3 regions of the Microbacterium sp. LMI13-1-1.1 genome follow, and region 1 is predicted to be linked to each of the others. Evidence: predicted binding sites of a transcription regulator. Region 1 holds the regulator's gene; each other region holds the start of a gene.

Region 1 (6,774 bases):
GGTGTCGCCCGGCATCACGGTCACGGTCGCGAACGTCGCCGTCGCCGTCTGCTCGCCCGAGGCCATCGCGCTGCCGCCGCTGATCGCCGCGAAGGCGATTCCGACGGCGAGGGGCACCGCGGCGACGGCGAGCACGACGCGTCGACCACGCGCCGTCAGCCGGAGCCGCGTCGCCGGACGAGCCGGAAGGACTGCTGCACTGCTGAAGGTGATGGTGCTCATGTCGTGCTCCTCTGCATCTACCGCGTGGGCGGTGAAGTTGGCGTAGCGTTCGCATCCGCGCCTCGGCCGGGAGCCGGGGATGCGAAGCTACGTACCGAAGTTATCTTCGAATTCGAACATCTGTCAAGCGTTCTTCGAAACAGAAGTGCGAGAATCGGCCGACACGCTCGAACAGATCTTCCACATCGTCACGTTTCTCGGATACGGTTTCGATAGGAACACCCCATCACGGGCCTCCGACATTCGAACTGAGACGCCGGATCGCACACCTGAGGAGCACCATGAGCGACAACTCCGCCCCCGAGGCCGACGCCCCGCGCACTCGTCGCCGGAAGAGCCTGAGCCCGAAGCAGATGGCGATCCTCGAGGTCATCCAGACGTCGATCAGTCACTACGGCTACCCGCCGAGCATGCGCGAGATCGGCGACGCCGTCGGACTCAAGTCACTGTCCAGCGTGACTCATCAGCTGGGTCAGCTCGAGCTCAGCGGATATCTGCGCCGCGATCCGGGAAAGACCCGCGCGATGGAGGTGCTCATCGACCTCCCCGGCACGAGCGGTGAGAACCCTGCCGATGTGGCGACGCCCGTCGGAGACGCCGCACTGGTTCCCCTCGTCGGGCGCATCGCCGCCGGCGTTCCGATCACCGCCGACCAGCAGGTCGAGGAGATCTTCCCGCTCCCCCGTCAGCTCGTCGGCAAGGGCGACCTGTTCATGCTCAAGGTGTCGGGCGAGTCGATGATCGACGCCGCGATCTGCGATGGCGACTGGGTCGTCGTCCGTTCGCAGAACAGCGCAGAGAACGGTGAGATCGTGGCCGCCATGCTCGACGGCGAGGCCACCGTCAAGGTACTCCGGCGACGAGACGGCCACACGTGGCTGCTGCCTCGGAACTCCGCTTTCGAGCCGATCCTCGGCGACGAGGCCGTCGTGCTCGGCAAGATCGTCGCGGTGCTCCGCTCCGTCTGACCCTCTCCGCACACGAGCCTCCGGGATCGTGCATTCTCGGAGACCTCGTCGCCTGGCCCGAAACCCACCCTGTGTGACGCCGTGAGCCGGTGCACCATAGGCTCGAACCATGTCGTCGCCGTTCGGTACCTGGCCCTCTCCGTTCACTCCCGACCGGATCGCCGCGTCGTCTCCGAGGATCGACGGCGCCGCCTTCGTCGGCGATGACATCTGGTGGGGCGAGTCGGTGCCTGCCGAGGGCGGTCGCCTGACCGTACGAAGTTCGAGCGGCGCCGAGATCCTCCCCGCGCCCTGGAGTGCACGGTCGCGCGTGCACGAGTACGGCGGAGGGGCGTGGACGGCGGATGCCGACGGGACACTGTTCTTCGTCGAGGCCAAGGATCAGCGTGTGCATCGGATGCCCCGCGGTGGCGCCCCGATGCCCCTGACTCCCGCGGGGCCGGCACATGGCGGCCTGCGCCTGCAGAACGGGCGACTGTTCGCGGTGCGGGAGGACCTCTCGGTCGACCCGCACCAGCGCGGCATCGTCGAGATCCCGACAGACGGGTCCGCCTCCGACGATCCGACGCTGCTGAAGGTGCTCGTGGAGGGAGAGTCGTTCTACGCGCATCCTGCACTGTCTCCAGACGGGACTCGCGCCGCGTGGGTCGAATGGTCGGGCGAACGGATGCCGTGGCAGCACGCGTCGCTGGTGCTCTCCGACGGCACCGGCCGGACGGAGCTGCCCACGCGAGCCGCCCTCCAGCCGGAGTGGACGGACGACGGCGAGATCCTGTACTCGGATGACCCTTCCGGTCGCTGGGCGCTGCACCGACAGCACGTCGACGGCCGCGAAGCGGTCGGTCCCGCAGAGCGGATCGCCGACACGGACGCCGACACGGGGTACGGACTCTGGGTGCTCGGCAATCGCTGGTATCGACCGCTCGCCGACGGTCGCATCGTGGCGGTGCGCACGAACGGACGCGACGAGGTGGACGTCATCGAGCGGGACGGCGGTGCCCACCGCATCCCCGTTCCCGCCGACGGCCATGTCAGCATCGATGATGTCGCAGGCACCCGAGTGCTCCTCTCCGGCAACAGCTCGACGACCGCGCCAGGTGTCTGGTGCGTCGACGTCGACTCCGGCGACATAGAGGTGGTCGCGGGAGCGACGCCGGCCGACCCGACGTGGATGCCCGCAGCATCAGAGATCCTGGTCGATGGCGCTCACGGCCCTGTCCATGCTTTCGTCTACGAGCCCGTGAATCCGTCGGCTTCAGCCGCGGACGACGAGCTCCCGCCCTACCTCGTGCTCGTGCACGGCGGCCCGACCGCCCATGTGACGGGCGCCTCGTCCGCGGCCATCGCGTTCTGGACCAGCCGCGGCATCGGCGTGCTCGACGTCAACTACGGCGGATCGACGGGATACGGGCGCGCCTACCGAGAACGACTCGACGGCGGATGGGGCGTGGTCGACGTCGACGATGTGATCGCCGCAGCGCGCGGCCTCGCCGACGCCGGGCTCGCCGACCCCGACCGCATCGCGATCCGCGGGGGCTCGGCCGGCGGCTGGACGGTGCTCTCGTCGCTGGTGCGGGGCGGCACGTTCGCCGCGGGCATCAGCCGATACGGAGTGGCCGATCTGCGGATGCTGACCGAGCACTCGCACGACTTCGAGGCGCACTACGTCGAGGGCCTGGTGGGACCGCTGCCCGAGGCCGAGGCGCTCTACGTCGATCGTTCTCCCCTGACGCATGCCGATCGGATCGGCGTGCCCGTGCTGCTCATGCAGGGAGCGGAGGACCGTGTCGTGCCGCCGTCGCAGTCCGAAGCGATCCGCGACGCGCTGGCGCAGCGAGGCGTCGAGCACGAGTATGTGCTCTACCCGGGTGAGGGCCACGGCTTCCGTGCGAGCGAGACCATCATCGACGCACTCGAGAGGGAGCTCGGCTTTCTCGGACGCGTGTTCGGCTTCACGCCCGCGCGCTGATCACTCCCCGACGCGGTTGCGCAGGCGCATGGCGCGGTCGGCCTCGCGGGTGTCCTGACGCTCACGCAGCGTCTGACGCTTGTCGTATTCCTTCTTGCCCTTGGCGAGGGCGATCTCGACCTTGGCCCGACCGTCCGAGAAGTACAGCTTCAGCGGGATCAGCGTGTAGCCGCCGGCGGACACCGCATGCTGCAGCTTCGCGATCTCCTCGCGGTGCAGCAGCAGCTTGCGGACGCGCTTGGCGGAGTGGTTGGTCCAGTGCCCCTGCGAGTACTCCGGAATGTGCACGGAATCGAGGAAGACCTCGTTCCCCTTGACGAACGCATACCCGTCGCTGAGGTTCGCGCGTCCCTGACGCAACGACTTGACCTCGGTGCCGGTGAGCACCATCCCCGCCTCGTACGACTTCTCGATGTTGTAGTCGTGACGTGCGCGACGATTGGTCGCGATGACCTTCTCCCCGCGTTCCCTGGGCATGATTCTCTCCTGATCCGTGTCGCGCAGTGTTCCAGAGCCCGAGTCGGGCGCACGACAGCCTGTCAGTCTATACCGGCGAGCCGCTCATGTGCGAAGCCAGCGCCGGATCGCGAAGCCCGCCGAGAGCGCGGCCAGCACGACACCGATCCCGATCAGCACGGGGACGACGACGACGGCATCCTGCATCGACACCCACGTCGTGATGAACGGCACGCGTCCTCGAAGGTAGCCGTCGACACCGAAATGCACCCCGGCGACGACCGCAGCGCTCGCGAGGGCCGAGCCGAGGAACGCGGCGAACACGCCCTCCAGCACGAACGGCGTCTGGATGAAGCGGTTGGATGCACCCACCAGACGCATGATCCCGATCTCCTTGCGCCTGGCGTAGGCGGAGAGTCTGATGGTCGTGCCGATCAGCAGGATGGCGGCGATCAGCATCAGCGTGGCGATCCCCACCGCGATGTATGTCGCGACCGTCAACGCGGAGAAGAGCGGCTCGAGGTACTGCAACTGGTCCTGCACCTGCTCGACGCCGGCGACGCCGTTGAACGCCTCGGAGATCACCTGAGACTGGCCGGGGTCCTTCATGGTGACGAAGAAGACCTCGAACGCCTGCTCCGGGGTGATGACGCTCGCCTGGTCCTCGCCGAGCTGCTCGACGAGCTTGGCGTAGGTGTCCTCCTTGGAGTCGAAGGTGACCTCGCTGATGAGGGGGGCGAGCGCCTCGCCCTCGAGCTGGGCCCGCACGGCGTTCACCTGCTCCTCTGAGGCACCACCGTCGACACAGGTGTCCTGCTCGGAGATGTCGGAGCACATGTACACGGCGACCTGGGCCCGCTCGGTCCAGTACCCGCGCATGGTGCCGATCTGCGCCTGCATGAGGATCGCAGCGCCGACGAATGTCAGCGACACGAACGTGACGAGAACGACGGAGATGACCATCGAGATGTTCCGTCGGAGGCCGCCGAGGGCCTCGGTGAGGATGAGTCCGATTCTCATGACGTCGGCCCCACTTCTTCGGAACCGTCATCAGACAGGCCGAGGCGATCGGCCACGCCGAGCTCGGCGACGTCGACCTGCGGCATCACGATGGGATGCGTCCGAGGCGCGACAGAGGCCTGGACGGCCACGGGCTGCTCCTCGACGACGGGCGGCTCGATCGGTGCGGCCTGCGCCTCCGGCGTCTCGGATGCGGTCGGTACGGCATCCGCGGATGCTCCCTCGGCCCTGCGCTGAGCGGTGAGCTCCTCAGCGAGCGCAGCGCGGACGAGCGAGAGGTCGGCGGTCTGGCGCTGCACCTCCTGCACCGCGGTGAGGGCGGCCGCCGCTGCCGCACCGCGCACCTCCTCCGGGACGAGGCGCGGGATGTTGGATGTGTCGCCATACCCGCCGTGCACTTCGTCTCGCACCATCTCGCCGTCGCGGAGCTCGATCACTCTGCGCTGCATCTGGTCGACGAAGCCCGCCTCGTGCGTCGCCATGAGCACGGTCGTACCGCCCGCGTTGATCCTCGCGAGAAGCTGCATGATGTCGACCGACGTCGCCGGGTCGAGGTTTCCGGTCGGCTCGTCCGCGAGCAGCACCTGGGGGCGGTTGACGAGCGCTCGAGCGATCGCGACGCGCTGCTGTTCTCCACCGGAGAGCTCGTGCGGCATTCTCTTCTGCTTGCCGTCGAGCCCGACCAGCGCGAGCGCCTCGGGGACGGCCTGCTGGATGAAACCGCGCGACGAGCCTGTCACCTGCAGGGTGAAGGCGACGTTCTGATAGACGGTCTTCGACGGAAGCAGTCGGAAGTCCTGAAACACGGATCCGATGTGGCGGCGGAAGTACGGCACCTTGCGGTTCGCCAGCGAACGCAGGTCGCGTCCGAGCACGGCGACGCGACCGGTGGTCGGCACGTCCTCTCGGAGGATCAGCCGCAGACAGGACGACTTGCCCGACCCTGAAGCGCCCACGAGGAAGACGAACTCGCCTCGCTGCACTTCGAAGTCGACATCGGACAGAGCGGGCCGTGAGGTCCCGCGGTAGCGTTTCGTGACGTTCTCGAACCGAATCATGGCGGTTCGAGCCTAAGCGCGCCCGTTCATCTGTTCGCGAGCGACACCCCGCGGGAGCCCCCTGCGTGTCACACCGCACTGCTATACATGGAGGTGCCGATCCACGCCATCAGGGTGGACGATACTCCGAGGGGGAACCATGACGACGCCTGCAGGCTGGTATGACGACGGATCCGGGCGCCAGCGCTGGTGGGACGGCACCCAGTGGACCGAGCACTTCGCTCCGATCGTCGACTCCACGGAGCCCGCAGCGGATGCGTCGACCGCCGGTTCGACCGACGACGAGGCGACGAACTCCGGTTCCGCCCAGAGCGCGCATGACGCCTCGTCCGCAAGCTCTCCGGAGTCCGCGGCCGACGCGGAGACCGCCGCGTCGATCGAATCCGTCGCTGCGGTCGAGACCCAGTCGTGGAATACCCCTGCACCCTCCGACTCCGATGCCGGTGCGCAGGCGCCTGCGGACGAGGTCGCAGCTCCCGAGCCCGAGTCCTCCTGGTCCGCCTCCGAGACTCCCGTTGAAGAACCCGGCAGCGCGCAGGCTCCCGACTTCACCGCTCCGGGCGCCGCTGCGCCGGCCGACGCCACCGTGCAGCCGTATGGCGGGGGCGCGCCCTCGTACCCCGGTGCCGCTGCTCCCGCGCAGCCCCAGGAGTACCCCGTCACCGCCGGCTACCCGGGGGCCGCAGCGCCGAGCTACCCGGGCGCCGCACCCTATGCGTCCGCAGGACAGCAGTACGGTGCTCCCACGGGCTACCCGCCCGCGTACGGAGCGACGGCCCCGGCAGCTCCGTCGGGGCCCTCGATCCTCGGCCTCGTCGGGCTCGGGCTCGCAGCTCTCGGCACCATCCTGTCGTGCATTCCCGTGATCTTCTGGCTCGGATGGCTTCTGCTGGGCGTGGGATTCATCGTCTCGCTGATCTCGCTGTTCCTCAAGGGCAAGAAGTGGCCGGGCATCTCCGGCCTCATCCTGTCGGTGATCGGTGCGATCATCGCGGTCGTCATGTTCTTCGTCATCGTCTTCGCGACGGTGTCCGAGGCCGTCCGCGACCTGCCGACGGCCCCGCCGTCGAGCGATTCGGAC
Region 2 (6,774 bases), on a different contig from region 1:
CCGGTGAGCTGCTCGCGCAGCACGCGGTTCACGGTGTCGAGCTTGCCCTGGTAGCTGCGGAACAGCGGAACCATGCGGCTGACGACGAGCCCGGCGACGATCAGCAGCAGCGGCACGGACACGGCGATGAGCCAGCTCAGACCGATGTTCGTCTGCACGGCGAAGATGATGCCGCCGATCGCGAGCAGCGGCGCGGTGACGAGCATGGTGGCGCCCATCATCGCGAGCATCTGCACCTGCTGCACGTCGTTCGTGTTGCGCGTGATGAGGGAGCCTGCACCGAACTGCGACACCTCACGCTCGGAGAATCCGCTGACCTTGGCGAAGACGTCGGCGCGGATGTCGCGGCCCGCGCCCATGGACGCACGGGCGGCGAAGTAGGTGGCGATGACCGAGGCGATGATCTGCCCGAGCGAGACGGCGAGCATGAAGAGACCGGTGCGCCAGATGTAGTCGGTGTCCGACTGGGCGACGCCCTTGTTGATGATGTCTTCGTTCAGGCGCGGGAGGTAGAGGGTGGCGAGCGCGCTGGCGAACTGGAACACCAGGACGGCCGCGAGCAGCCACTTATAGCGGGCGAGATAACGGAGGAGGATTTTTCCCAGCACAGGCGGACTTTCTAGGAAGGATGAATCGGCGGATCTCCCGACGGGCGGACGCAGGCCGACGATCGCGCACAAGCAAGAGTGGCATGAACTTCGGACATTCGTATCCCCCGATGGGCGGACCTTCGCTGACAGCGAACCATTTGGCCCGCAGCCAGCGGTTTATGCACCGCGGCGAACAACCGCAGATATATCGAAATACCTCAGAAGAGCGAGCGTTGGGGCACGAAATCCCGAGCATCGGCACCGGCATCCGACGGGAGCTCGGCGATGGTCGCCGGGTTCCACTTCGGATTGCGGTCCTTGTCGACGACCTGCGCGCGGATGCCCTCGACGAGATCGGGATGCTGCGTCACGAACCACATCACGCGGCGGTACTCGCCCTCGAGAGCGGCGCGCAGGTTCGGGAGTCGACGTGCCTCCCTGACGGCGTCGAGGGTGACGGCGAGTCCGGTCGGCGCCAGGCTCTCGAGCAGGTCCGCGGTCGTCGCGGCATCCGCAGCCTCCTCGGCGCGGAGCCGCGACACGATCTCCGCGATCGTGTCGGACGAGAACGCGCGGTCGATCCATTCGCGTGACGCCGGGAGCGCAGACGGCTCGGGGGTCTCGTCGAACAGCAGCACGATCTCGGCCGGCCCGGTCGGGTCGGCACGATAGGCCAGCGCCTCGCGCAGCGCATCGAGCCGATCGGACGGCACGAGGTGGTCGGCGAAGCCGAGCAGCACCGCATCCGCTCCGTTCATCGTCGAGCCCGTGAGTCCGAAGTACTCCCCGAATCGCCCTGGCATCCGCCCCAGCAGCCACGTGCCGCCGACGTCGGGGGTGAATCCGATGCGCGTCTCGGGCATCGCCAGCTGGGAACGCTCGGTGACGATGCGGATGGCCGCGTGACCCGACAGGCCGACGCCGCCGCCCATCGTGATGCCGTCGGCGATGGAGACGATGGGTTTCGGGTACTCGGCGATCATCGCGTTCAACGCATACTCGGCGCGGAAGAACTCGGCGGTCTCCTCAGTGCGTCCGGCCACGATCTGCCCATGCAGTGCGCGAACGTCTCCCCCGGCGCACAGGCCTCGCTCGCCCGCGCCGTCGATGACGACGATCTGCACATCGGTGTCGTCGCGCCAACGCTCGAGGGCCTCGGTGAGCTGCTGGATCATCCCGGGGTCGAGCGCGTTGATCGCTTCCGGCCGGTTCAGGGTGAGCCTGCCGAGGGCCCCTTCGGTGCGGACGAGGACCCGGGAAGCAGCGCTGGATTCGGTCACGGGTGCCAGGCTACCCGCTCGACGGACCCTTGCATCCGGCCGCGTTCGTAGGGTAAATGCACGATCCTGCGGCTTTTCCGGCAGGATAGACAGAACTGCCCACTGCAACGAGAGGTCGCAGATGCCCGACGGACAGGTGCTCGAGTTCACGCACGTCACGAAGCGCTTCAACGACGTGACGGCGGTGTCCGACTTCTCCGCGCGAGTCGAGCCCGGTGTCGTGACCGCTTTCCTCGGCCCGAACGGCGCCGGCAAGACCACCACCCTGCGCATCCTCCTCGGCCAGGTGCGCGCCACGAGCGGCACCGCCACGATCGGCGGAGTCTCGCATGCAGAGCTGCGTCACCCGCTGCGCACGATCGGTTCCGTCCTGGAGGAGACCGCGTATCGCCCTCGCCGCTCGGCCTCACGCCAGCTGACGATCGCTGCCAAGGCCAACGGCATCCCGCTCTCGCGTGTCGACGAGGTCCTCTCTCTGGTCGGTCTCGAGCACGAGGCCGAAGGTCGCATCGGCAGCTTCTCGCTCGGAATGCGTCAGCGGCTGAGCGTGGCACACGCGCTGCTCGGCGACCCCGGAGCTCTGGTCTTCGACGAACCGGCCAACGGCCTCGACCCTGAGGGCATCCGCTGGATCCGCCTCCTTCTGCGTCGCCTCGCCGACGAGGGCCGCACGGTTCTCGTCTCCTCGCACGTGCTGAGCGAGATCGAACAGGTCGCAGACCACGTGCTCGTGCTCTCGAAGGGCCAGCTCGTTCTCTCGAGCGGCATCGAGACGCTCGCCGACCCTTCTGCCGGTTCTGTCGTGGTCGACGCGGCGGATCGTGCCGCACTGAGGTCCGCGCTCTCGGCAGCGGGCCTCGAGGTCGAGGTGCTCCGATCGGGTCTCACGGTTCGCGGCAGCAACGCGGGAGCCGTCGGCGCCATCGCGGCATCGGCCGGCATCGCCCTCGCCACCCTGGTCCAGCGCGGCCCCACTCTCGAGGACGTCTTCATCGAGCTCGTCCGCGGCGGCAGGCTCGCGCCGCAGGCCATCACCGCCGCGCCGCTCGATTCCGCAGCGCCGGTCGCGGGTGTCGGAGCGCCTGTCGTCGATTCCGTGGCGCCATCCGAGTCGTCGGACGTGGCCGACTCCGACCACGCCGATTCCGAGACCCTTCAGGCTCAGGATGTCGCGGGGCCCGATGTGTCTGAGTCCGATGCAGCTGCGACCGATGCGGATGCGTCGGTTCTCTCCGAATCCGATGCGGACGCGACCGACGCCGCCCGCGCAGAGGCCGACGCGGCGGATGCCGAGGCCGACGACGCGGCTGATGCGGCGGATGCTGCTCGTGACGTCGAGTACGCCGCGGCAGAGCTCCGCTATGCGGCCGATGCCTCGGATGCGAACGACGCGGAAGATGCGGCCGACGTCGCCTCGGAGGCCGCGCATGCGGGCCGCGAGGACGCCCACGGCGATGATGACCCGGCAGGCGGATCGACCGAGCCGCAGACGCCCGCGGACGCCGAAGCGGCGAACGCCCAGCCGTCGTTCGACGACATCCTCTTCGGCACCGCCCCGGCAGACGCGCCGGACGCTCATGCCGCCGACCACACCGACGCCCGCGTCAGCGACGACACCGACGGTCATGTCGCTGACGCGACAGACCAGACTGCGAACGAAGACGGCACCGGCGAGCACTCCGGAGTCGAGTTCTTCGCCGAGGCACACGAGTCCGACGAGTCGCACGATTCCGACGAGTCCGACGAGTCGTCGGATGACGCGACGGCTGAAGCGTCTGGCGACGACGACCCTCGTTCGGCTGCCGTCACCTCGATGCTCGCTGCCGCTGCTCGCGCGTACTACGAGGACGAGCCCAAGGACTACCCGCTCGGAGAAGTCGACGCCTCAGCAGAGGCGGAGACAGAGGCGGATGCCGCTCCCGAGGCGAACGACGGTCGCGATGGCGAGCACCACGAACACCACGAGGGCGACCACCACGAGCACCACGAGGACGCGCACCACGAGCACCACGAGGGCGAGCACGACCGCTCCTGAGGTCACCCCTCGAGGGCACCGACGCGAACGCCCTCCGCGCCGTGAGGCTGCGGAGGGCGTTCGCTCGTTCTCGGATCGCTCAGGCGGGCCGTGGGCGGATCACCGGACGGCGACTCCCCTTCGAGACCGGCGTGGGCGATGTGGCCACGATCTCCTCGACGTCTGCCGGTTCATCCGACACGTCGAGTCGGAGCGCCTGGGTCAGAGCGAGGCCGTGCCTCGTCGTGAGGATCAGTCGTCGGTACTGCTCGTCGCCGGAGAGGTCGATGACGACGCTGGGACGTCGGCGTCGGATGAGGACGAAGTCGACGCTGCCCGCAGCCTTCCACGTTCCGGCGGCGAGCACCCCGGGGATGTGCGTTCCCGGATTCGGCACGCCGCGCAACCAGGTCCATGCGTCGTCGATCAGCTGGACCTTGGTGATGGTGTCGCGCACGAGCCTCACATTGTCGCGGTGGAAGCTCGCCGCACGTTCGATCGGCGAGAGCACGATCTCGAGTTGCGTCTGGTCCAGCAGCAACGTCACCATGCGTCCAGTCTGCCAGCGGCACCCTTCCAGATGTCTGTGTCTTGTTCACAGGAAGGCAACGATCCGTTGTCGGTTCCCACGATTCCACCTTCTTCCATTCCGATGTTCTGCTCGACCTTCGAACAAATCTACTAGAGTCGGAGCATGACATCCGCCACCGATTCCGACCTCGAGCGACGCGCTGAGCTGCTCGACTCGTGGGTCGAGAAGCGGCGACAGATCGCACGCCTCGAAGCCGAGGCGTCCGATCTTCTTGCCGAGCGGATGCGCCTGAGCCGGTCTGACTCCGACGAGAACCCGTTCCACCGCGACGCCATCCACAGGTCGATGATCGCGGAGTACTCCGCGGCGGGCCGCCTCACTCAGGGCAGCGTCGAATACGCGTTCACCGATGCCGGCGTCCTCGCCGCCAGCCACCCCGGTGTGCGTTCGGCTTTCAGGGCCGGCCACATCACGGCGGCGCATGTCCGCGAGATCGTGCGGGCCGCAGGAGTGGTCCGGGAGGCGGTCAACAACGGGCGAGCGGATGCCGATGTGCTGCCGCTGTACGACACGGTCGCGGTCATCGTGGCCGAACGGGAGACCCCTGCGCGAACACGAGCGCACCTGCGCGAGCTGGCCGCCGTCCTGGCAGGCTCCACGGTCACCGAGCGCCATGCGCGCTCGAAGTCGGAGCGCACCGTCACCGTACGCCCGGCAGGAGACGGTCTGTGTGTGCTGACAGTCGTGCTCCCCGAGCATCTCGCGACGGCGATCCTCGACCGGCTCACCCGACTCGCGCACGTCGTCATCGCCGGGCGGAACGACCGTGAGCCGACGCTCGATCCGATGGACGACGGCGAGAATCCGATCTATCCGGACGACATCGCGCAAGACGCCCCTTCGCGTGACGATTACGCGATCTTCGGCGACGGGACTTTCACAACCGATCCGACCGGCCCCGCGGTCGAACACATCCCGTCCGACACCCGCACGATCGATCAGGTGCGGGCAGATCTGCTGATCGACCTCCTGCTCGCCTCCGATCCGAGCGCGGCAAACGGCTCAGGACTCGACAACATCCAGGGGCGCATCCAAGTCACAGTCGCCGCCACCACGCTCGCGGGGTGCGACGATCGCCCCGCGCAGTTCGACGGACACGGGCCGCTGCACCCCGATATCGCCCGCGATCTCGCGGGCCGCAACGGCGGATGGTCCCGATTGTTCCTCGATCCGACCGGGCTTGTCGTCGAGACCGACACCTACCGGCCGACAGAACCCATGCGGCGGTTCCTGCGTGCGCGAGATCAACACTGCCGATTCCCCGGCTGCAGGATGCCGGCGCATCGGTGCCAGATCGATCACACTTTCGATCATGCGAAGGGCGGGCGGACGGAGATCCACAACCTCGCCCATCTGTGCGCGCGCCACCACTCTCTCAAGCATCCAGACGTCGCTGACGACCATCGTTGGACGGCGCAGCAGCTTCCCGACGGCACGATCGACTGGTTCAGCCCGCTCGGCCGCACCTATCGAGACTCACCGTCACGACGAGTCATGTTCGTCTGACGTTCGTCACGCCGTAGTCCGTCTCAGACCTGGGATCGTGCAGCTTACGCCTGTGCGCGGGCAGCAGCCTCGGCCGCGATCGGGAGCGCCGCTTCGATGCGCTGAAGCTCTTCCTCGCCGTGCGCGGCAGTCAGGAACCAGGCCTCGAACACGCTCGGAGGCAGCGCGACGCCCTGCTCGCGCATCGCGTGGAAGAACGGCGCGTACCGGAACGACTCCTGGGCCTGGGCCTCGGCATAGTCGCGAGGCGCTGAAGCACGGAACGAGGCGCTGAAGAGGTTTCCCGCGTGCGCGACGGCGTGGGTGACACCTGCGTCCGCGAGTGCGGCGTCCAGAGCGCCGGAGACCCTGGCTGCGGCGGCATCGACGGTCGCATAGACCTCGGGGGTCGCGAGCCTCAGAGTCGCCAGGCCGGCGGCGACCGACAGCGGGTTGCCCGAGAGCGTGCCAGCCTGGTAGACCGGGCCGAGAGGTGCCAGCAGGTCCATGACCTCAGCGCGTCCACCGAGAGCGGCCAGGGGCATTCCTCCGCCGACGACCTTGCCGAACGTGAAGATGTCGGGCAGGTAGTCCTCGCCGGCCGCGGCCTGGAGCCCCCAGAAGCCTGCGGGGTGCACGCGGAAGCCCGTCAGCACCTCATCGAGGATCAACAGCGCGCCATGAGCGTGTGCAGTCTCGGCCAGCATCCGGTTGAACCCTGGCAGCGGCGGAACCACACCCATGTTCGCGGCTGCGGCCTCGACGATCACCGCGGCGATGCGCGGACCGTGCTCGGCGAAGACGGCCTCGAGC
Region 3 (6,774 bases), on a different contig from region 1:
GCCCTGCGCGGTGATGGCGAGGGTGAGCACCACCGCCAGAGCGGCGATGCCGGAGATCGCCGTGATCAGGCGTCCCCGTGATCGGGGGTTCGCCTCCGCACGCGCGCGATCGCCGATCGCCATCACAGAACCCCGGTGAGGTGGAGGGCGCCGAGACCGACTGCGGCGAGCACCGCGGCTCCGATCAGCGCGCCGATGACACCGGCGACGAGTGGGGAGCGGGTCTTCGCACGCGCTGCGGGCAGGTCGTCGCGATCGCGCGGCATCGCCTGCTGCCGTGCGGCACGCTCGGCACGTCGCGAGTCGGGTGCGACCGTCGTGATCACCGGGCCACGGGCCGTGGCGTCCGAGAAGCTGACGGGAGCCGCGGCGGCCCACTCGGCGGATGCCGCCTCGAACGCCGTCGGGTGCAGTCCGAGCTCGTACTGCGCCCAGCGGAGTCGTTCTGCGAAGTCGGCCATGCTCGCGAACCTCTTGGCGGGATCACGGTGCATCGCGGTCGCGAAGATCTCGTCGATGATCGGGGGGATGCCGTCGACGGGCACCGCCGTGTAACGCGCCTTGATGATCCGATCGGTGAGCTGATCGCGTGAATTGGAGCCGCGGTCCGCCCTCTCGAACGGGCTCCTTCCGGCGAGCAGCGTGTACAGGGTGGCGCCGAGGCTCCAGATCTCGCTCGGCACCGACCCGGAGACGCGCTCCTGCAGCACTTCGGGCGAGCTCCACGGCACCGACATCGCGATCGTCTCTCCGTCGCCCTCGTCGATCACGGCTGCGGCGATGCCGAAGTCGGCGAGCACGGGAGCCCCGAGGGAGTTGATGAGCACGTTCGACGGCTTGATGTCGCGATGCAGGAGCCCCGCCCGGTGCACCGTCTCGAGCGCACCGGCGATACGCACCCCGGTGTCGAGCACGTCCGCGAGCGCCAATGGCGCCTTCTTGTAGCGAGCGCTCATGGTGTCGGGGCAGTACTCCATGGCGAAGTACGGACGGCCGTCGGCAGAGATCGACGCCTGATAGATCGTCACGATCGAGGGGTGTGCGCTGAGCCTCGCGGAGATGTCGGCCTCGACGTTGAAGGTGCGCAGCACCTCGCGGTTCACCGCATCCGCCAGCAGCACCTTCACAGCGGCGACGCGGCGCGGCATGTCCTGTTCATACAGGAAGACGTCGGCGAACCCACCGGAGCCCAGCGGGCGCACATAGCTGTACCCCGCCAGCGTCGGCGGTGTCGATGCCATGCGCGTGGCCACCCATGCTCCTCACGGTCGGATGGGAGACCGCGCTCTGCATTCGCCCTGCGCGCTGCGCTGGACGATCCCCCCGATCAACGAGTATATCGAGGGCATGGATGATCTCGAAGGCGGTCTGGGCCGATGCTGCTGGTCAGGCGCGCCAGCATCCCACCACGTGGTCGTCGACCATGCCGGCCGACTGCATCAGGGCGTACATGGTGGTCGGCCCGACGAACCTGAAGCCTCGACGGCGCAGCTCTTTGCTCATCGCCGTCGACTCCGGCGTCACCGCCGGAACATCTGCGAAAGACGCGGGTCGGATGCCGGGCGCCGGCGCGAACGACCACATCAGCTCATCGAGCTCGCCCTCTGCCATCGAGCGGACGATACGCGCGTTGCCGATCGTGGCCTCGATCTTCGCCCGGTTGCGGATGATCCCCGCATCCGCCATGAGGCGCTCCACGTCGGACTCATCGAACTCGGCGACCAGCTCAGGGACGAATCCGGCGAAGACCTCGCGGAAGCGGGGGCGCTTGCGGAGGATGGTGATCCACGAGAGACCCGCCTGGAAACCCTCGAGCGCCATCTTCTCGAACAGCGCCCGGTCGCCATGCAGGGGCGTGCCCCACTCTTCGTCGTGATACCGGCGGTATTCCGGGTCGTCGCCAACCCAGCCGCATCGCTCGCGTCGGTCGGGGCCGGCGATCAGTGACGTCATGTGTCCACGCTAGCCGTCGCCACGGACACCCGGGAGGGATCGCTGCGCCGGCGCTCGCATGCCCTCAGAAGAAGATGTCTGGGGTCTACGGTTGCGGCTGGGCGGCGGTTCGCGCGGTTCCGGATCCGAGCGCGTCGATGAAGGATGCCGAGAACGCGTCGAGTGCTTCAAGGGCCGCGACGGGATCCTGTCGCTCGATGGCGTCGAGGGCGCCCGAGAGGAGGTCGCGGCGCGAGGTGCGATCCGCCTCGAGGTCCACGCCGTGACGACTCGCGGTCTGCGAATCCACGAACAGCCGGAGGGGGTCGATGTGATCGCGGACGATCCTCGTGCCGAGGCGGCCGAGTTCCCGCGAGATGAGGTGTTCGGCGAGTTCGAGGTATCCGAGCAGTTCGCAGGCGCCTTCGGCGAACCGAGGAGCCTGTGCGCGCATCGGCACGGGCGGGCCGCTGCACGTCTTCTCGACGATCAGGCGACCGACGACGTGAGCGCGCTCGACCATGTCGACGGACGACCATTCTGCGACGCGGGTCCCTGCGCTCGGCGACACCTGCACGAATCGCATGTCGACCAGTCTCTGCAGAGCCTCGCGCACCGGGGTGCGCGACACAGCCCAGGCATGGGCGAGCAGGTCGAGACGCAGCCGCTGCCCGGGAGGAAGACGGCCGCTCACGATCTCGGCGAGCAGTCGCTCGTAGGCGAGACCGCTGAGAAGCTGCGGCCTCAGCTGTTCCTCGAGGGAGCCCGTGGGCATGGTCTTGCCTTTCTCATGGTGCCGAACACCGGTGGGGGGGGGATCGTGCCGGATGCGCTGTGACAGTCACCAGCCAACCCGCCGGGCTCGGCTCTAGGACGCCTTGTGACGTCAGATACGAATGTGGAGAGCCGACAACCAGTGGTCGCTGTGCGGCGATCAGTGCTCGGTGCTCGGTGTTCGGTGTTCGGTGTTCGGTGCTCGGTGTTCGGTGCTCGGTATTGGGTGCCACGCAGTGGTGACAGCCACGTGATGGTGAGTGTCACGCGAGGGAGGGTTTCACGTGACGGCGCGCGTCAACCGATGGGTTCCGGGCTCGTGTTCTACCGCTTCTACTCGAAGTTCATCGAGCGAAACGCGCTCAGATGCGAAGTGAGGTGCGGCGCACTCGAGCGGGTGACGGCAGGCTGAGTCGTGGGGTGCGCCAGCGCTGGTCGGGGTCCCACCATGCCGGGCCGCGGACCTGCGGGAGGCCGTCGTTCATCCGGATCTCCCACCCCGAGGTGCCGAGGGAGCGGTGATGCCACCAACACAACGGCACACCGTTATCCGTATGCGTCGGGCCGCCCCTGGCGTGCTCGGTGACATGGTGGATCTCACACCATGATGCGGGGACATGGCATCCGGGGATCAGGCACTCTTTATCGCGGGCGATGATCGCCCGACGTTGATGCACGGTGAAGATCCGATCCGTGGTCGTGATCCCGATGATGCGGCCCTCGTCCATGAGGACACGCTGGATCGCCCCGCTGCATGCGACCTGCGCCGCGACGGAGACGGGAACATGAGCACCGGAACCGGGGATCGTCGCCCACCCACCATTGCCGCGCGCTCCAGACGCGGCGCCTCCGAAGCCGGCACTCCTGAAGACAGCACCCCCGAAGGCAGCACCGGTGGCATGAGCGGCATGGTGGGCGAGGTCGTTGGCGTCGACCGTGACGACGACGACCGGTGATGCCCCACCGAGGGTGGGCATGTCCTTGTGCCGGGCCGCGATCGCCAGCGCTGCGGCGAGAGCGTCGTGACGTTTCTGCGCCGCGGTGCGGTCATCGAGCACAGACCGCGGGTCGGAGTTGAACGGATCGGTCTCCTCCGGATCGCGCCCCCTATCGACGTCAGCGTCGACGCCAGAACCGGCACCAGCACCAGCACCAGCACCAGCACCAGCAGACGAAGAGTCGGCGTCGCGAGAGTCGGGATCCCAAAACTCGGTATAGCGAGAGTCGGTATAGCGAGAGTCGGGATCGTGAGAGTCGGGATCGTGAGAGTCGGGATCGTGAGAGTCGGTACCGCGAGAATCGGCGTCCGAAGAATCGGTGTCCTCACCGGAGCCCCCGCTCGGGGCGAAGAACACCCCCGGCATCGGCGGTCCGTCGCCCTTGGGGTTGAGGATCGCGTCCAGGATGAGCTGCAACTGGGCGGCGGCGTCCGGGGTCAGGTAGCCGCGGATTGCGTGCATGCCGTCCTTCACCCGGCCGATCGTGATCCCCCGACGACGCCGCGCGTCCTCGTCTTTCGGTTCCTCACCATCCGGATCGAACATCGACGCGAGATCCTCCGCCAGAGCCTTCAGATCCTGCACCGTCGGAGACGGACCCGCCGCATGCTCATCCACGTCCGCGTCGTCCCCGGTCGAGTCGTCGCCGGGCCCCGCCTCGAGGCCGTGGCCGCGGGCGCACCCCGCCAACGCAACATCCGCCGCCAACCGCTGATCGACCGTGAGCCGATCCCACACCTTCTCGATCGGACCCGTCGCCGCCAGAAACCCCGCGACCCCGACCACCCCGTCCAACAGCGCGAGCCGCATCTCCGCCCACCGCGCCGGCATCCTCTCCCCCGCCAGACTCATCGGCCGCCGCACCAGATCGACCACCCTGTCGACCCGGATCGCACCCCGCACATCCACACCGACCGTCCGCTGCAGCAGCTCATTCAGCCCCCGGCAGCCCGCCGAATGCGGAAAGTCGCCCGGATCTCCTGTCGCGATCGTCTCCACGATCACCGCCTCGGCACGCCGGAACACCGCCCCCGCACCCTGCAACACCGCGACCCGGTCCGCATCCGACAACCCCGCCAGCGCGTCATCGGACAGCACCGCATCCAGGTCGGCGACGACCCGATCCAAAAGCTCCGCGGTGCTGTTCATACCCCCAGTCAACCGGGGACCACCGACATTCGAGACCCGAAACCGCTCGCTTTTACCCCAGATCAAAGACATATTCCGATCTCCCAATACAGCGCACCGATGCCGCGCACACCACAGCCACGGGAGCGGCGCGAGAGCGAGAAAGAACGGACGGAGAGACACATGGAAATGGACACGGAGACACGACTCGAAGGGAGAGCACCCGGAGGAAGAGAGCACTCCGACGACGAGGAGAGCGCCGGGCAGGCAGCGAATACCCGGCGAGGACGGACCTCCGGAGGGTGAGAGCGCCCTGACGACGGGGAGAGGAGAGCAGAGGAGCAGAGAGGACAGAAGGAAAAGAGAAGCCGGAGGAGAGAGAAGGGAAGACGGAGGAGAGGAAGACGGAGGAGAGGAAGACGGAGAAGAGGAAGACGGAGAAGGGGAAGACGGAGAAGAGGAAGACGGAGAAGAGGAAGACGGAGGAGAGGAAGACGGAGAAGAGGGAAGAGGAAAGGGAAGAGCAGGAGAAGAAGAACAGAGAAGGACAACAGAGAAGAAGAACAGAGACGGACAACAGACAAGGAGAACAGAGACAGAGACGGAGAACAGAGAACGAGAACAGAGAACAGAGAACAGAGAACAGAGAACAGAGAACGAGAACGCGGTAGAAGAGAACCCGGGAACAACACTCTCGGAGCACGCACCCGCGGGATGGAGACCCCCAGAGAAGAAAGCCCCGGGAAGAACACCCCCGGAAAGAACACCCGGAGACAGCGAGAAGCCCCGGGGTGCAACACCCCGGGACTTCTCTCCGACCGTCAGTCCGCGAAGGTCGCGGCGTCGATCACGAAGCGGTAGCGCACATCGGAGGCGAGCACGCGCTCGTAAGCCTCGTTGATCTGCGCGGCCGAGATGACCTCGATCTCGGCCGCGATGCCGTGCTCGGCGCAGAAGTCGAGCATCTCCTGGGTCTCAGCGATGCCGCCGATGTTCGATCCGGCGAGCGATCGCCGTCCGCCGATCAATGACGAGACGTTGACCGAGAGCGGTTCTGCGGGGGCTCCGACGCAGACCATCGACCCACCCACATCCAGCAGACCGAGGTAGGCACGGAGGTCGACGACGGCACTGACTGTGTTGAGGATGACGTCGAACGATCCGCGCAGCGAGCGGAACGTCTCGGGATCGCTCGTCGCGTAGTAGTGGTCTGCCCCGAGGCGAAGCCCGTCGTCCTTCTTGCTGAGGGTCTGCGAGAGCACGGTCACCTCGGCGCCGAGCGCGTGGGCGATCTGCACGCCCATGTGGCCGAGTCCGCCGAGCCCGACGACCGCCACCCGCGTGCCAGGGCCGACGTTCCAGTGCCGCAGCGGGGAGTACGTGGTGATCCCCGCGCAGAGAAGGGGTGCGGCGACGTCGAGCTCGAGGGCGTCGGGGATGCGCACGGCGAACGACTCGGTCACGACGACCTGCTCGGAGTATCCGCCCTGCGTGATGGTCCCGTCGCGATCGACGCTGCCGTAGGTGAAGACAGCGCCGTTGGAGCAGAACTGCTCGTCACCGCGCTGGCAGTTGCGGCACTCTCCGCACGAGTTCACGAGACATCCGACCCCGACGCGGTCTCCCACGGAGTGCTTCGTGACGTCGGCCCCGATGGCGGCGACGGTGCCGGCGATCTCGTGGCCCGGTGCGAGCGGGTAGCTCTGCGGACCCCAGTCACCGCGCACGGTGTGGATGTCGGAGTGGCAGATTCCGGCGAATGCGATGTCGATCAGGATGTCGTTCGGGCCGAGTTCGCGGCGCTCGATGACGGTCTTCTCGAGCGGTGCGGCTTCGCTGGGTGCGGCGTAGGCGTTGACACGGGTCATCTCGGACTCCTCGGGTCGGGTCGGGTGGGCCAGATCGACACTACTCGCGGCGCCCTGTGCGCCACCCCTGTGCG

What was found. Region 1 encodes LexA, which represses DNA repair genes until DNA is damaged. Its sites were predicted from a motif close to TCGAACANNTGTTCGA; they were not measured.
Region 2: the regulator LexA is predicted to act here: its motif matches at 4,553-4,568, upstream of MRBLMI13_RS17995 (HNH endonuclease signature motif containing protein).
Region 3: the regulator LexA is predicted to act here: its motif matches at 4,916-4,931, upstream of MRBLMI13_RS10765 (DUF222 domain-containing protein).

The regions. Positions count from the first base shown of each region.
Region 1 is NZ_JBFPNL010000006.1:553,850-560,623, reverse strand. It holds gene MRBLMI13_RS16115 (LysM peptidoglycan-binding domain-containing protein) at 1-222, opposite strand, end outside; gene lexA (transcriptional repressor LexA) at 504-1,190, shown strand; gene MRBLMI13_RS16105 (S9 family peptidase) at 1,300-3,159, shown strand; gene smpB (SsrA-binding protein SmpB) at 3,160-3,636, opposite strand; gene ftsX (permease-like cell division protein FtsX) at 3,721-4,635, opposite strand; gene ftsE (cell division ATP-binding protein FtsE) at 4,632-5,693, opposite strand; gene MRBLMI13_RS16085 (DUF2510 domain-containing protein) at 5,833-6,774, shown strand, end outside.
Region 2 is NZ_JBFPNL010000008.1:129,217-135,990, forward strand. It holds gene MRBLMI13_RS17975 (ABC transporter ATP-binding protein) at 1-608, opposite strand, end outside; gene MRBLMI13_RS17980 (enoyl-CoA hydratase/isomerase family protein) at 809-1,870, opposite strand; gene MRBLMI13_RS17985 (ATP-binding cassette domain-containing protein) at 1,992-3,905, shown strand; gene MRBLMI13_RS17990 (hypothetical protein) at 3,985-4,434, opposite strand; gene MRBLMI13_RS17995 (HNH endonuclease signature motif containing protein) at 4,579-5,982, shown strand; gene MRBLMI13_RS18000 (glutamate-1-semialdehyde 2,1-aminomutase) at 6,027-6,774, opposite strand, start outside.
Region 3 is NZ_JBFPNL010000005.1:802,811-809,584, reverse strand. It holds gene MRBLMI13_RS10785 (Ig-like domain-containing protein) at 1-123, opposite strand, end outside; gene MRBLMI13_RS10780 (serine/threonine-protein kinase) at 123-1,253, opposite strand; gene MRBLMI13_RS10775 (DNA-3-methyladenine glycosylase I) at 1,387-1,953, opposite strand; gene MRBLMI13_RS10770 (GntR family transcriptional regulator) at 2,039-2,707, opposite strand; gene MRBLMI13_RS10765 (DUF222 domain-containing protein) at 3,069-4,853, opposite strand; gene MRBLMI13_RS10760 (NAD(P)-dependent alcohol dehydrogenase) at 5,654-6,700, opposite strand.